DNA from 2 places in the Dehalobacter sp. DCA genome. Region 2 is predicted to be linked to the other one. Evidence: predicted binding sites of a transcription regulator. Region 2 holds the regulator's gene; the other holds the start of a gene.

Region 1 (3,425 bases), 990 kb from region 2:
CATCCAGATAAGTTGTGCCGCCGCCGGCAACAATGCCTTCTTCGACTGCGGCGCGAGTAGCTGCCAGAGCGTCCTCAATGCGCAGTTTCTTTTCTTTCATTTCAGTTTCGGTAGCCGCTCCAACCTGGATGACAGCAACGCCGCCGGCCAGTTTAGCCAGACGTTCCTGGAGTTTTTCTTTGTCATAGTCGGAGGTTGTTTCTTCAATCATTTTCTTGATGGATTCAACACGGGCACTGATAGCCTGTTGGTCGCCGTTGCCATCAACGATGGTCGTTTCTTCCTTGGTTATTTTGACCTGACGACAGCGTCCGAGCATATCCAGCGAAGTATTTTCCAGTTTGAGGCCGAGGTCTTCAGTGATGACCTGTCCGCCGGTCAGAACAGCAATGTCTTCGAGCATCGCTTTGCGGCGGTCTCCAAAACCGGGAGCCTTAACGCCTACGGCCGTAAAGGTTCCGCGGAGTTTATTAACAATCAGGGTAGCCATAGCTTCGCCTTCCAGATCTTCAGCGATGATCAGGAGCGGTCTGCCAGCCTGAACTACTTTTTCCAGAACAGGAAGGATATCTGCAATCGCACTGATCTTCTTGTCGGTGATCAGAATGAACGGATCGTTTAAGATAGCTTCCATTTTATCGGTATCGGTGATCATATAGGCGGAAACATACCCGCGGTCAAACTGCATTCCTTCAACAACTTCCAGTTCAGTGGTCATGCCTTTGGCTTCTTCAACAGTGATAACACCGTCTTTGCCGACCTTTTCCATAGCCTCGGCAATCAGACTGCCGATCGTTGTATCGGAAGCGGAAATCGAAGCAACCTGAGCTATGGCTTCTTTGCTTTCTACAGTCTTGGCATTTGCTTTAACGTCAGCAACAATCGCTTCTACAGCTTTTTCAATACCGCGTTTGATTTCCATCGGATTGGCGCCGGCAGCAACGTTCTTCAGACCTTCACGAATAATGGCCTGAGCCAGAACGGTCGCTGTGGTCGTGCCGTCACCGGCTACATCGTTCGTCTTGGTAGCAACTTCTTTAACAAGCTGTGCTCCCATATTTTCAAACGGGTCTTCCAGATCAATATCTCTGGCGATCGTCACACCATCATTGGTGATTAACGGAGAACCAAATTTTTTATCCAAAACAACATTGCGGCCTTTGGGTCCCAATGTAACGCGGACAGCTTCCGCAAGCTTATTGACACCACGCTCCATGGCATGGCGGGCATCTTCGTTAAAAATGATTTGTTTAGCCACCTAAATGTTCCTCCTTTAATTCTATCAAAAAATACTTTCGAATGTTATCTGATAAGTAATACTAGGCTGTTACTTAACCAATGACTGCCTGAATATCGGCTTCTCTTAAAATCAAATATTCGTTTCCGTCATATTTAACTTCCGTGCCGGCATATTTAGAATAAATCACGCGGTCGCCGACGTTAACTTCCATTGGGATTCTTTCACCTTTTTCAACTTTCCCAGGACCTACGGCAATCACTTCGCCTTCCTGAGGCTTTTCTTTTGCGGTGTCGGGCATAATGATCCCGCTCTTAGTTCTTTCCTCAGACGGAACCGCTTTAATAATTACCCTGTCAGCCAACGGTTTGAGTTTCATAAAATAATTTCCCTCCTTGAAACCTTTATATTTTTATATTTCGCTTTATTGTTAGCACTCAATCAAGATGAGTGCTAATGCCTAGGTATAATAATATGCAACGTCTGGTAGTATTGCAACCCCATCCACGCATAACCACGGACGATTAGAATTGATTATCACTTATTTTCTTCATCAATCTTTAAATTGCTATAACGCTTAATAAATACGTTATATAGAATAACCGTAATTTTCCTTATTTATTCATTACTGTTAGCAGATTTTAATCAAGAAAATTTTCTCCGGTACGGATCCGGCGGAAGTCCTCAACAGCGGTCACCCAGATGACGCCGTCGCCAAGTTTACCGGTTAGGGCATTCTCCCTGATGATTTCCTGAACGCTTTCACTTTCCGTATTATTGACAATAATTTCGAGTTTGACTTTGGGCAGCAGCCGGACGGATACTTCCGTTCCGCGGTAAACCTCGGTGATATTCCCTTTCTGCCTTCCCCAGCCAAGTACCTGAGATACGGTAATCCCGCTGATTCCCAAATTACTGAGCGCCTTTTCCACTTGGTCAAGTTTATTGCTGCGAATTACTGCCTCAATCTTTTTCATTCCAACCTCCCCAAAGCATTATTGGATTTTTTGTAAAATGAGTTCCCACTCCTGAGGCGTATTGACATTCAGGAAACTTTCCTCGATCATTTCCTTCAGCATGCTGCCTTCCATCTCCTCAGAAATATTCGCGATCTTATGCCTGCATTCATCAGCAATATCAAAGAGACGCAGTTTGTCCTCTTTAATCCGTTTCTCGACAACATTAAGCACATTTTTGTGGTAAAAGGCGTGCAGAGGATGTAGTCTGTCCCGAACATACGGGAAAACCAACTTATAATCCTCAATCCGTTCATAAATATAGGCAATGGCTTCACTGTTTAAGAACGGCATATCACAGGCAGCCACGAAGACATAGTCATACTTAGCCACCGGAAGGATGGAATACAGCCCGCCCATCGGCCCTTTACCTTTGATTTGGTCTGCAACCGCCTGATAACCGTATCCAGAATATTGTTCAGGCTCCCTGCAGCTGATCAGGACTTCACTACAGATACTGTCCAGCACTTCCAGATTTCTTTCCAGAAGCGGTTTTCCGCCTATCTCAAGGAATGCCTTGTTCTGGCCCATTCTTTTGCTTTCTCCTCCGGCAAATAGCACTCCTGTGATCTCCAGCTTTTTCTTTTCCACGCCCATCTACCTTCAAACATATTTAGACGTTACTATTTAGACATTCCCTGCGAAATACCTTCTAATACTTGTAAACCCTAAAATAATTATAATGGTATAACAGGTACTAAGTCTGTACTTAATAATCTACCATATTTTCAGTGGAAATTACATAAATTATTTTCTCAATAAAGCTGGAAGATCTTAAAAATTAACTATTTTATGTCTTAGAAAAATAGATTCAAGTTTGATTCCTCAGACTTGGCAAGCATTGTGGCAACGCCACCGATTTCTACGCCATCAATCAGTTCTTCCTTTTTGATTCCCATCACATCCATCGACATGGAGCAGGCTACGATCTTAATACCCATTTTCATCGCATTATGCAGCAGTTCTTCCAAACTATCAACATTTTTCTTTTTCATGACGTACTTGATCATTCTAGCACCCATGCCACCCATATTCATATTGGAGATAGGCAGTTTTCTTGGTCCGCGGGGCATCATGATGCCAAAGGCTTTCTCCAGAGAATCCTTGCTTACCTTAGGTGCGTCATATTTCTTAAGAATATTCAGCCCCCAGAATGTGAAGAACATCGTTAC
Region 2 (3,425 bases):
AGTCGGCAATGTGGAAATACCCCAGGACGCTTTCATGGCAGTGCTCAAGATGGACGATTAATTTACTTTGCTCGGGTTAGACCCTAGGCAGCACCTCCTGCGCCGTCGCCGTGCTCCGCTTGGCGCTGGACATCCATTACGGTGACTTAGTCTGCAGCTTGGGAACGTAAATATTAAAAATCGTTGTATTAGGTGATTCGTATGACTTCTTTATATGTTCATGTTCCGTTTTGTGTAAAAAAATGTTCTTACTGCGCATTCTATTCGGTACCTTATACTGCTCCCATTATCGCAGACAGTAGAATATCCGGTAGCGTAGATGGGGCTGACCATATGTTATTATCAGACCCGGCCTCCGATTTGGTCTTCGTCTATTTGCGCGGACTGGAGCGGGAGCTTGAGTTGCGAGCTAAGGAAGCCTCCCAGGGGGTTTCTTCTCTTTTTATTGGGGGCGGAACGCCCACGGTTCTGGATGCCAGTCAGCTTGATCGGCTGCTGAGTCTGATTTACCGGTATTATTTTAAGGCCCTGAGCCGGACAGACTCGATAGAACTATCTGATCCGATAAGGGATCCCCGTATCAATACTTCCAGGACCGGTCAGGTCCTAGAAAAAACAATTGAGTGTAATCCCGGCATACTCGACCGGGAGAAATTGATGCTCTGCCGGACGTACGGGATCAACCGGATATCGCTCGGCGCTCAGAGCTTTGATGACCATCTGCTGAAAAGCATCGGCAGAATCCATACCGCGGAGGATATTCACAGGAGCGTCACCCTTATTAGACAATCGGGGATAGATAACCTGAACCTTGATCTGATTTTTGGACTTCCGGGACAGAAAATGGGAGATTGGCAGGATACGCTTCGCCAGGCCATCGCATTGTCGCCTGAACACCTTTCACTCTATGCACTTACGCTTGAGGAAGATACCCCGCTGCATAAAGAATATGCATACAGTCAGGCAGGCAGTCCGGACTGCAAAGAAACCTTGGATGGCTTGAACAGCCGGAATCGCCTGGATTGTCTGCCGGATGATGACTTGCAGGCCGATATGTACGAATGGGCGGTTTCTTATCTTCAAAGCTGCGGCTATGGCCGCTATGAAGTTTCCAACTTTGCGAGGCCCGGTTTTGAATGCAAACATAACCGGTCTTATTGGCGAGGGCAGGATTATATAGGTCTTGGACCGGGGGCAGTCTCATGTCTGAACAATGTTAGAACCAGGAATTCAGAGGATATTGCCGGTTATACCCGGATGTTGGAATCTGGACAAAGGCCTTTGGACCCTTCGGCAACCGAAGTACTGACCAGAGAGCAGCAGATCTCTGAATTTATGATGCTGGGGCTGCGTACGGCAGATGGAATCGACACCGCAGAATTTTCTGCCAAATTTCAAACAGAAATTCAGGATATTTATGGACAAATTTTGCAAAACTATATTGATAGAGATATTTTCCGGCTTGCCGAAGGCAGGTTGAAAATTAACCCTGCCTGCTTTTTCGTGCTCAATGCGGTTCTGGTGGATTTCATTTTGTAGCTAAATTTAACGATGCTCTAAGCTGAATTGCAGCTGGATTGTACACGATTCGATGATTATTCCTCTTGACATTATTTTACCATCATGCTAAATTATGTTCAGATGATTAGCACTCACCTTAGTAGAGTGCTAACAAATCAATCGGAGGTGGCACTTTGATGGAAATGGATGAAAGAAAACACAAGATTTTAAAAGCGATTGTGCAGGATTATATTGCCACCGCGGAGCCTGTCGGTTCCAGAACCGTTTCCAAAAAGTTTGAGCTGGGGGTGTCTCCGGCGACGATCCGCAATGAGATGGCAGATCTCGAAGAGTTGGGACTTATTGAACAGCCCCATACATCTGCAGGAAGGATTCCTTCCGACTCAGGCTATCGCTATTATGTCGATTATCTGATGGACCCTTTAAGCCTGAACCATGATGAAAAGAAAAATATCAACCAGGAGATCACCAGCAGACTCAGCGAAGTGCAGGAAGTCATCGAATACACTGGAAAGCTTATTTCCCAGGTGACGAACCTGACCAGTATTGTACTTGGACCAAAAAGCCGAAGCGGTATTCTAAAGAATTTGTATTTTCTCCCCTACGAGCAGGGGAAGGCCATCATGGTGACCGTGAAAGAGAATGGTTCGGTAGAGAATAATATTGTCGATATCGGTCCGGATACAAGCCCGGAGGAACTTCAGATTCTGGCGAATATTTTCAACCAGAAAATGAGCGGAACCAGGGTACAGGATCTGAAAAAAGGCCTGATCAACGAAATATACAGCGAGCTCTCCAGAAAACGCCGAATTATTGATGGAATGATGGGTATTTTGGAAAGAATGTTTGATGATAAGGATGGAGAGTCCGAAGAACGGGTCTACCTTGGTGGGACATTAAATATGCTTGATCAGCCTGAATTCAGGGATATCAATAAAGTTCGAAAAAACGCCGAATTATTGATGGAATGATGGGTATTTTGGAAAGAATGTTTGATGATAAGGATGGAGAGTCCGAAGAACGGGTCTACCTTGGTGGGACATTAAATATGCTTGATCAGCCTGAATTCAGGGATATCAATAAAGTTCGAAGTCTCTTTTCCGTATTTGAGGAGAACAATAAGCTGAAGGAGCTTCTAAGTCATGATCAAAAAGGATTAAGTATCATGATCGGAGCGGAAAATGCTGATCAGGTATTTAAAAATTGCAGTATTATATCTGCAACCTACCAGATTAACGGGAAACAGTTTGGTTCAGTGGGAGTTTTGGGTCCGACCAGAATGGATTACGGCAAAGCGATTGCGATTGTAGACTATATGAACAAACAGCTTGACCGAATTGCTGACAGAGAGGCACCAGAGGACCCGGACTTAGATCAAGAAGGGAGGCAACTGCGTGAACAAAGAAAAAACAAATCAAGCGTCTGCAAACGCTCAGGAAGATAAAGAAAACCAGAACATTGGGCAGGAGAATGAAGAATGCCTGACTGAGGAGATTGACCCTGTCGATCATTTGCAGCGCCTGCGTGAGGAAATCGAAGAGCATAAGTCCAAAGCGGAAGACTATTATGCCCAGATGCAAAGACTGAAAGCTGAATTTGACAATTTCCGCAAAAGAACTCAGAAGGAAAAAGAAGACACTGCCCGGTATGCTTCGGAAAGGGTCATTCAGTCCCTGCTGCCGGTCCTCGATAATTTTGAAAGAGCGATTGCTTCCAGTCGAAAAAACAAAGATTTTGAAGCATTATCCCAGGGTGTGGAAATGATCGAAAGAATGTTTGTGAAAGTTCTGGAAGATGAGGGGCTCAAAATCATTGAAACCGTCGGCCAGGAATTTGATCCGAATCTCCACGAAGCCCTGCTGAAAGAAGAATCCGACCAGCCGGAGAATATGATTCTGGAAGAA

The links. The regulator HrcA, encoded in region 2, represses chaperone genes, less so after heat shock. The targets are predictions, from matches to a motif close to TGTTAGCACTCNNNNNNNNNGAGTGCTAACA.
Region 1: groES (co-chaperone GroES) is a predicted target of HrcA. The motif match lies at 1,666-1,696, and genes of this name have one in related genera.

What each region holds. Positions count from the first base shown of each region.
Region 1 covers NC_018866.1:1,609,008-1,612,432, forward strand. Annotated here, with positions in the region: gene groL (chaperonin GroEL) at 1-1,258, opposite strand, end outside; gene groES (co-chaperone GroES) at 1,332-1,616, opposite strand; gene DHBDCA_RS07760 (P-II family nitrogen regulator) at 1,879-2,214, opposite strand; gene DHBDCA_RS07765 (molybdenum cofactor guanylyltransferase) at 2,233-2,850, opposite strand; gene DHBDCA_RS07770 (CoA-disulfide reductase) at 3,051-3,425, opposite strand, start outside.
Region 2 covers NC_018866.1:2,599,055-2,602,479, reverse strand. Annotated here, with positions in the region: gene lepA (translation elongation factor 4) at 1-61, shown strand, start outside; gene hemW (radical SAM family heme chaperone HemW) at 202-1,539, shown strand; gene hrcA (heat-inducible transcriptional repressor HrcA) at 1,698-2,492, shown strand; gene DHBDCA_RS12560 (HrcA family transcriptional regulator) at 2,510-2,965, shown strand; gene grpE (nucleotide exchange factor GrpE) at 2,916-3,425, shown strand, end outside.